2 regions of the Streptomyces sp. NPDC048361 genome follow, and region 1 is predicted to be linked to the other one. Evidence: riboswitches for the same ligand, from Rfam matches in the RefSeq annotation. Region 1 holds a riboswitch; the other holds the start of a gene.

The links. Region 1 has a riboswitch for cyclic di-AMP ahead of AB0D31_RS26020 (M23 family metallopeptidase). Riboswitches for the same ligand answer to the same signal wherever they lie in the genome.
Positions count from the first base shown of each region.
Region 2: linked by a shared signal. The riboswitch ahead of AB0D31_RS25770 (LysM peptidoglycan-binding domain-containing protein) and the one ahead of AB0D31_RS26020 (M23 family metallopeptidase) in region 1 are both predicted to bind cyclic di-AMP.

Region 1 is NZ_JBEZKW010000052.1:8,015-12,167, forward strand. Features, by position in the region: gene AB0D31_RS26015 (GntR family transcriptional regulator) at 120-797, opposite strand; gene AB0D31_RS26020 (M23 family metallopeptidase) at 1,004-1,768, opposite strand; cyclic di-AMP (ydaO/yuaA leader) riboswitch at 1,782-1,942, opposite strand; gene AB0D31_RS26025 (pitrilysin family protein) at 2,156-3,520, opposite strand; gene AB0D31_RS26030 (pitrilysin family protein) at 3,538-4,153, opposite strand, start outside.
Region 2 is NZ_JBEZKW010000051.1:11,911-16,063, reverse strand. Features, by position in the region: partial or broken gene AB0D31_RS25780 (RraA family protein) at 1-98, opposite strand, end outside; gene AB0D31_RS25775 (PfkB family carbohydrate kinase) at 177-1,088, opposite strand; cyclic di-AMP (ydaO/yuaA leader) riboswitch at 1,526-1,709, shown strand; gene AB0D31_RS25770 (LysM peptidoglycan-binding domain-containing protein) at 1,712-2,491, shown strand; gene AB0D31_RS25765 (STAS domain-containing protein) at 2,876-3,241, shown strand; gene AB0D31_RS25760 (DUF4157 domain-containing protein) at 3,458-4,153, shown strand, end outside.

The DNA of each region.
Region 1 (4,153 bases):
CGGAGGACCGCGGGACCCGGATGCGGGCCCGGCGGTCCTTTTGTCTGTCCGCGGGTCCCCCCGCACGCTCCGGTCCCGGCAGCCGCACCTGCGTCGCCCCTGCCTGCGCGGCACCCCCGTTACGCGCGCGCACCCGCCGTGTTGACGGCGCGTTGCGGGGTGCTCACCGCATCGGGGCTGCGCAGCCGATGGGCCGGAAAGGTGCGCTCGGCGTGCTGGGCGGTGAGTGCGCGGGCGCGTTGGGCGTCGCCGCGTGCCACCGCGTCGGTGATCGCGCCGAGTTCGGCCCAGGCCTCGGCCGGGCGCTCCGGCGGGTCGGTCACGTACATCCAGTCCACCTTGTGCCGCACCTGTGTGAGCAGCGCGATCAGGCCGGGGCTCGCGGAGGCCTGGGCCAGCGTCTCGTGGAACCAGCCCCACAGTGAGCGCGCGTCCTCGCCCCGGCTGCGCCCTGCCCGTTCCTGACCCAGCCTCACCAGGCCGCGCAGTACCCGGAGATGGGCCTCTTCGTGCCGTTGGGCGGCGCGGGCCGCGGCCAACGGCTCCAGGAGCAGGCGCAGTTCGAGGAGGTCGGCGGCCTCCTGGTCGCCGAGTTCGGCGACACAGGCGCCGACGTGCCGGCGGGTGGTGACGAACCCCTCGGACTCCAGGGTGCGCAGCGCCTCGCGGACCGGGACGCGGGAGACCCCGTAACGGCGCGCGAGGGCCTCCTCGGCGAGCCGGGCGCCGGGCGCGAAGACACCCGAGACGATGTCACCGCGCAGAGCCGTGACGATGGAACGCGCCGGAACCCGCACGCCGGACCTCCTCTGGGATCGTCGCCGAAAGCGGCTGGGCAGCGCCTCGTCGGCGGCCGTCCGGGGACTGTAGGGCAGGCCTGTTACGTCCGGGTGACGGGCGGCGCGCGGGAACGCCTTTCGGCCAACGGGCCGGCGGGCCAACGGCGAAGACCCCCGGCGCGGAGCCAGGGGTCTTCGGTGTGCGCGGGGGTCGGCGGGACGCCTCAGACGGTCACGCCGTGCGAGCGCAGATAGGCGACCGGGTCGATGTCCGAGCCGTACTCCGGGCCGGTGCGGGCCTCGAAGTGCAGGTGCGGGCCCGTGGTGTTGCCGGTGTTGCCCGAGAGGGCGATCTGGGTGCCCGGCTCCACGGACTGACCGACGGAGACCTGGATGACCGAGAGGTGGCCGTACTGCGTGTACGTGCCGTCGTGCATCTTGATCACGATGTTGTTGCCGTACGCGCCGCCCGGGCCGGCCTCGACGACGGTGCCCATGCCCACCGCGTGCACCGGGGTGCCGATGCCCGCGTGGAAGTCGATACCGGTGTGGCTGCCGGAGGACCACAGCGATCCGCCGGTCTTGTAGCCCGTGGACACATAGCTGTTGGCTATGGGGGCGACGAAGGTGTTGAGCCGCTTGCGCTCCGCCTCGCGCGCCGCGCGCTCCTTGGCCTCGCGTGCCTCCTGGGCGCGCTGCTCGGCCTTGCGCTTGGCCTCCGCCTCGGCCTCCGCCTTCGCCTTGGCCTTCGCGGCGGCCTGCTTCTGCGCGTCGGCCTGGGCGTCCAGCTGGTCGGCGAGGGTGTCGCCGATGACGATGGCCTGAGTCAGGCCGGTGTCGGTGGTGGTGCTCGGGGCGGCGACGGCCGGGGAGGCGAGGGTGCCTACGACTCCGGCGGTGGCGAGGGTGGCGATGCCCGCGATGTTCGCGCTGCGGCGCGTCATCCGGCTGGGCGCGCGGTGTTTCCCGGTGGCACGGGTGAACGCCATGGAGTGGCGGTGTCCTTTCCTTCCATCTCGCCTACCGGGTTAGCTGACGGGTTCGGAGCAGGAAGGTCTCCTACGGGCTCCTCCGCGGGCGGAGGCGTCCGATTCACCCCAGGGACTGAGTGGGTCCCCGGCTCCCCAGGCTCGCGCCATACGGGGACTCGGCGATCACTGTCCGGTGCCGCGGCTGCGACGGGTGGTGACGGACAGCGCGGTTGACGCTAGACGGCTGATCTTTCAATCACCAAACAGACACAGGTTTTTGTTGCGCACGCCACACGCCAGACAGGCAACCTCTGCAATAAACCGGACATATGGGGAGACCCCGGGGGCGCAGCCGCCACCGGGGTCCCGTATGCCCCGGGGGTCCGGGGCCCAAAGACGTGTCAATCAGCCTGTGACGACGCTCACTTCACCGATGCCGAGCGCCCGCACGGGCTCCTCGATCTGGGCCGCGTCGCCCACGAGGACCGTGACGAGCCGGTCGGCGGGGAAGGCGTTGACGACGGCCGCCGTCGCCTCCACGGTGCCGGTCTCGGCGAGCTGTGCGTACAACTGCGCCTGGTAGTCGTCCGGCAGGAACTGCTCGACCTGGTCGGCGAGGGTCGCGGCGACCGCGGCCGCCGTCTCGTACTTGAGGGGCGCGACCCCCACCAGGTTCTGTACGGCGCTCTCGCGCTCGGCGTCCGTCAGACCCTCGGCGGCGAGCTTGCGCAGCACCTTCCACAGGTCGTCGAGGGCGGGCCCGGTGTTGGGGGTGTCGACCGAGCCGCTGATGGCGAGCATCGCGGCGCCGCCGTCCGGCCCCGAGCGCAGCACCTGGCCGAAGGAGCGCACGCCGTAGGTGTAGCCCTTCTCCTCGCGCAGGACGCGGTCCAGGCGCGAGGTGAGGGTGCCGCCCAGGCAGTACGTGCCGAGCACCTGGGCCGCCCACACGCGGTCGTGGCGGTCGGCGCCGATACGGCCGATGAGCAGCTGGGTCTGGACGGCGCCGGGGCGGTCCACGATGACGACCCGGCCGGTGTCGTCGGCGGTGATCGGCGGGACGGGACGGGCCTTCGCGGTGGTGCCGGTCCAGGCGCCCAGGGTGTCCGCGAGGATCGCGTCGAGGTCGGTGCCCGACAGGTCGCCGACGATGACGGCGACGGCCGTCGCGGGCCGCACGTACGCCTCGTAGAAGGCGCGCACCGCGGCCGCGTCGATCGCCGCGACGGTCTCTTCGGTGCCCTGGCGGGGGCGGGACATCCGCGCGGTGGCCGGGAACAGCTCCTTGGAGAGCTGCTTGGCGGCGCGCCGGGCCGGATTGGCCTGCTCGTGCGGGATCTCGTCGAGCCGGTTGGCCACGAGGCGCTCGATCTCGGACTCGGCGAACGCGGGGGCCCGCAGCGCCTCGGCGAGCAGCGAGAGCGCCTTGGGCAGCCGCGAGACCGGCACTTCGAGGGAGACCCGGACGCCGGGGTGGTCGGCGTGCGCGTCGAGGGTGGCCCCGCACCGCTCAAGCTCCGCGGCGAACTCCTCGGCCGAGTGCTTGTCGGTGCCCTCGGTCAGGGCGCGCGCCATGATCGTGGCAACGCCGTCGAGGCCCTCGGGCTCGGCGTCGAGCGGCGCCGCGAGGAAGATCTCGACGGCGACGACCTGCTGGCCGGGGCGGTCGCAGCGCAGCACCGTCAGGCCGTTGTCGAGCGTGCCGCGCTCGGGCGCCGGGAAGGCCCACGGCTTGGCGGAGCCCGCGGTGGGCTGCGGGTGGAACTCCATGGTCACGACAGCGTCCGTCACTGGCCCGCCTCTTCCTCTTCGTTGCCTGCCTCGGGTGCCGCGGTGGGCTCGTACACCAGGACCGCCCGGTTGTCGGGGCGCAGCGTCGCGGCGGCGATCGCCTTGACCTCGTCCGCGGTGATCTCCAGGACGCGGTCGACGGCGGTCAGGGCGAGCTGCGGGTCGCCGAACAGGACGGCGTAGCGGCACAGTTCGTCGGCGCGGCCGGCGACGGTGCCGAGCCGGTCGAGCCATTCGCGCTCCAACTGGGCCTGCGCGCGCTCCATCTCCTCGTCGGTCGGGCCCTCGGCGGCGAACCGCGCGAGCTCCTCGTCGACGGCGGCCTCGATGTCGGGGACCTCGACGCCGGCGGAGGTCTTGACGTCGAGCCAGCCGAGCGAGGGGGCGCCGGCGAGCCGCAGCAGGCCGAAGCCGGCGGCGACCGCGGTGCGGTCACGGCGGACCAGACGGTTGTGGAGGCGGGAGGACTCGCCGCCGCCGAGGACGGTCAGCGCCAGGTCCGCGGCGTCGGCCTCGCGGGTGCCGTCGTGGGGCAGCCGGTAGGCGGCCATCAGGGCGCGCGCCGGCACGTCCTCCTCGACGACCTCGCGCAGCTGACCGCCGATGGTGCCG
Region 2 (4,153 bases), on a different contig from region 1:
TACAAAGGGGGAATTCACATATCCATGACCTGCTCGCGTCCCAGAAGATGGGCGAGGATCGTCGGCGGAATGTTCTTGAATTCATTGATGTCGTACATGTTCTTCCTTGGGCAGGGCGCGAGTTGTCGGGGCCGGATGTCGTCCGCGGTCCTGGGGCGGCGAAGTCCCCCACGGTCTCAAGCGATCTGATCCGTCGCCAGAAGCCTTTCCAGCGTGAGCGGATCCGTGGCCGCCGGCGCCGTGCAGGCGTGCGCACCCGCGATCGCGCCGATACGTGCGCAGTGTTGCGGGGCGAGGCCGGAGAGCCTTCCGTACAGGAATCCGCTCACGTACGCGTCACCCGCGCCGTTGGTGTCCACGACGGGGGAGTGGGGCGGGAGCGCCGGGATGTGGCGCGGCGCGGCCTCTCCGCGCACCAGAAGATGGGAGCCGTCCGCTCCGGCCGTGGCCACCACGGTGTCCGCCCGGCCCTCGCGCAGAATCTCCCGCATGAGCGCCGTGGTGTCGGCGCCCGCGCCCGCGGCGCTGAGGAACACCAGATCGGAGCGGAGGGCGAACTCCCGGTGGTGCTCGGCGAGTCCGTCCCAGTCGTGCAGATCGGTGGAGACGGGGATGCCGAGGTCCTCGATGTCGTCGTAGAGGAAGCGTGCGAAGTTCATGATTGAGACGTGGGCGTGCCGGGTCCGGCGCAGTCGCGGCAGGTAGAAGTCGCGCGGCATCCGCAGGTCGGCGGGATCGCGGGCGTCGTAGAAGGACATTCTTCGGCCGTCCGCGGCCACCAGGTTCACCGCGCGGCGGGTGCCCGAGGGGGAGATGAGCGGGGCGAAGTCCACACCGCTCTCGGTCAGCCGTGTGCGTATTTGGGCGCCGGTCCAGTCGTCGCCGACACAGTCGATCAGCCCGACCTCCAGCCCGAGCGCCCGGGCCCCGATGGCCACATTCGCCCCGGTGTGACCCGGCCACTCCTCGATCGGGCCGACCTGGACCGAGTCGGCGAGCGGCACCGGCAGTGAGTCCACCCGGACGACGGTGTCCACTCCCGTCCCGCCGACCACCAGGACGTCGTACTCCGCGCTCTCTCGCGTCACCGCTCCACCTCTCCGTTGCCCCGCCGCCGGGAGGGCGGGCCGAGGCCATGATCGCGAAGGGGAGGTGTGGCGCGCGTCGCATTTCCCGGTTCGGGGCCGAACCCTATGCCGAGCGTAAAAGTCCCTAGTGTCCGAAATGGAATGCTATGGGTTTGGCGGCCACGTGCCGGAGAATGTCCCAATTAGGGCTAATGGGTTAGCCTCGCCGCTTTTGCCGCCGGGTCGTTCGGTTCCGGGATGGCCGAGTGAATTGGGTCACGCACCCAACGGGCTGTCAGAAAAATGCCCGAGCCCATTTGCCTTCATCGCAAAGCGAGTTGAGGACTTCGGCGGTGGCCTCCGGCGGCCACGGATTTCAGTGGATCAATATCCCGATCTTCCTCAATTAATTCTGGCCTTGTTTCCACTCGGTCCATTCGTTTACGTTCACCGTCAATCCGGATGGAACGCCGAATCCTGCCGCCGTCCGGAACCTCCCACACACGTATGGCAGGAGCGGGGGACCCAGGTAAGCCGCCGATCCGGATTCCGGAACGGCTGGGGTGAAGTCGCGTACACCGCGGCCGGACATCTCTGGTCCGAACCCGACAGCTCACCTCGCAGGCGACGGAGAGGACAACACCATGCCTGCAAAGGGCAAGCACCGCCGCCCCAAGTCCAGCTCGCTCAGCCGGGGGCTCGCCGCCGCCGGAACCGGCGGTGCCGTACTCGCCATGCCGGTGATCGGCGCGACCACCGCCTCCGCCGCCCCCGCGTCGGCCCACACCGCCACGGTGGCGAGTGTCGCCGCGGCAGCCAAGCCGGCCACGGCCGTGAAGGCGTCCCCCACGAGCTACGCCGTCGTCGCGGGAGACTCGCTCTCCAAGATCGCCGACGCCCTCGACGTGACCGGTGGCTGGAAGCAGCTCTACCAGGACAACCAGAGCGTCATCGGCAGCAACCCCGCCATCATCCACCCCGGCATTCGGCTCACCCTCAGTGGCCAGGACAAGGCGGCCGAGACCGCGCGTGACGCCTCGGCCGGCCGGGCCGACCGCTCCGCACGCCCGGCCACCCTGACCACCGCGAGCACGGCCTCGTACGCCAACAACCTCGACGGCTGGATCAAGCAGTCGCTGGACATCATGGGCCGGCAGGGCATCCCGGGCACCTACGACGGGATCTACCGCAACATCATGCGTGAGTCCTCGGGCAACCCGATGGCGATCAACAACTGGGACTCCAACGCGGTCGCCGGAACCCCCTCCAAGGGGCTCCTCCAGGTGATCCAGCCCACCTTCACCGCCTTCCACGTGCCGGGCACCTCCACGGACCTCTACGACCCGATCGCCAACATCACCGCGGCGTGCAACTACGCCGCCAAGACGTACGGCTCGATCGACAACGTCTTCGGCGCCTACTGAGACGACCGAGCGAACACCCAAGAAGGCCGGGCGCCCTCCACGGCGGAGGGGGTCCGGCCGGACTGTTGGTCGTCCGGACTTGGTCATCCGGACTGTTGATCACGGTGGCCCGGCCCGTGGCCGAGGTCCGCAGGTGCGGTGGCCACGCGGTGCCCACGCGGTGCGGTGCAACTTTCGTTCACCCGGCGGGGTGAACAATTTGAAGGCTGCACGTTTCTGCATACGCGTCTGTTCCTAGGGTGGTAGTGCGTCACCCCGGACCACGGTGACTGTCCGACTACCGTGCCCCCCGCACCCCGGGGGCCTTTGCTGGACCGGGAGTTGCCCATGGGAACCACCGCTCGGCCGTCCGTCTCGGCTCCTGTACCCCTTCCGCCGGGGCTGTTGCCTGAGCGGTGCCGTCATGCCCGTACACATCTGGTGCACGGGGTCACCGTCGTCGAGGTCCACGGCTGCGTCGACCTGGCCAGCGCCCCCGACGTACGGATGCACCTCGACGCGGCCACACAACCGCCCGGCGCCCGCGTGGTGGTGGACCTGCGGTCCGTGGAGTTCTTCGACTGTGCCGTCCTCGCCCTGCTCTGCCGGGCGCACCGCAGGATCCGGGAGCGCGGTGGCCGGCTGGGCCTGGTTTGCGTACGGCCGTGGCATCTGCGTGTCCTCGCTGCGGGCGGGATCTACGCGCTGATCCGGCCGGCCGCCACCGTCGAGGATGCGGCGCTCGCCTCACCGATCGGCCCGCGGGTGTAGTCCAACACCCTCTGAAAGAAACCCTGTTGGCGCATATGGCGATGCGTCACCGTGCGCTGTCGCGACGCATGTGACGGTACGTCGTTGCGCGCCCTTGCGATTCGGCGGCTGTCTCGAGGGTGCACCTTCCGCTGCCCTTCCGTACCTTCACTGGCGTTCCCCGCGGTGATAAGCACGTACAGCCGGACTTCGCGTCCCACCACCAAAGGGGTTCACGTGCACGCCCACGACAGCCAGCAGGGCCGATCCGTCTCGCCCGGCGGGCCCGTGCCGCGGGCCGCCGAACGGGGCGAGGCGCCAACGGTCGGCCAGGGCCTGGCGGGTGGCGGGTTCTCCCCGGAGCAGGTGCGCGCCCTTCAGCGGTCCGCCGGGAACGCCGCGGTGGCCGGACTCGTCGCCCAGCGGGCCGCCGCGGTGCAGCGCTCCGCCGTCCACGACGTACTGCGTGGATCCGGCCGGCCGCTGGACTCGGAGGTGCGTGCCGACATGGAGAGCAGGCTCGGCGCCGACTTCGGTGACGTCCGGGTGCACAACGACGTCGCGGCGCAGCGCTCCGCCGCCGAGATAGGCGCCCGCGCCTACACCTCCGGAAGCCATGTCGTGGTGGGCCGGGGCGGCGCCGACCGCCATACCCTCGCGCATGAACTCACCCATGTCATCCAGCAGCGCCAAGGACCCGTAGCCGGCACCGACACCGGCGGGGGCTTGAGCATGTCGGACCCTTCGGACGCCTTCGAGCGGGCGGCCGAGGCGAATGCCACCCGGGCGCTCTCCCAGCCCGTGGCCGACCAGCCCGTGGCCGACGCCGAGTCGTCCGCCGAACCCGTACAGCGAGTATGTGACGGGCCATCGCATGCACATTCCTCTGCCACCGCTCCCGCCGCCGTACAGCGGGCCGTTGGGTTCGAGTTC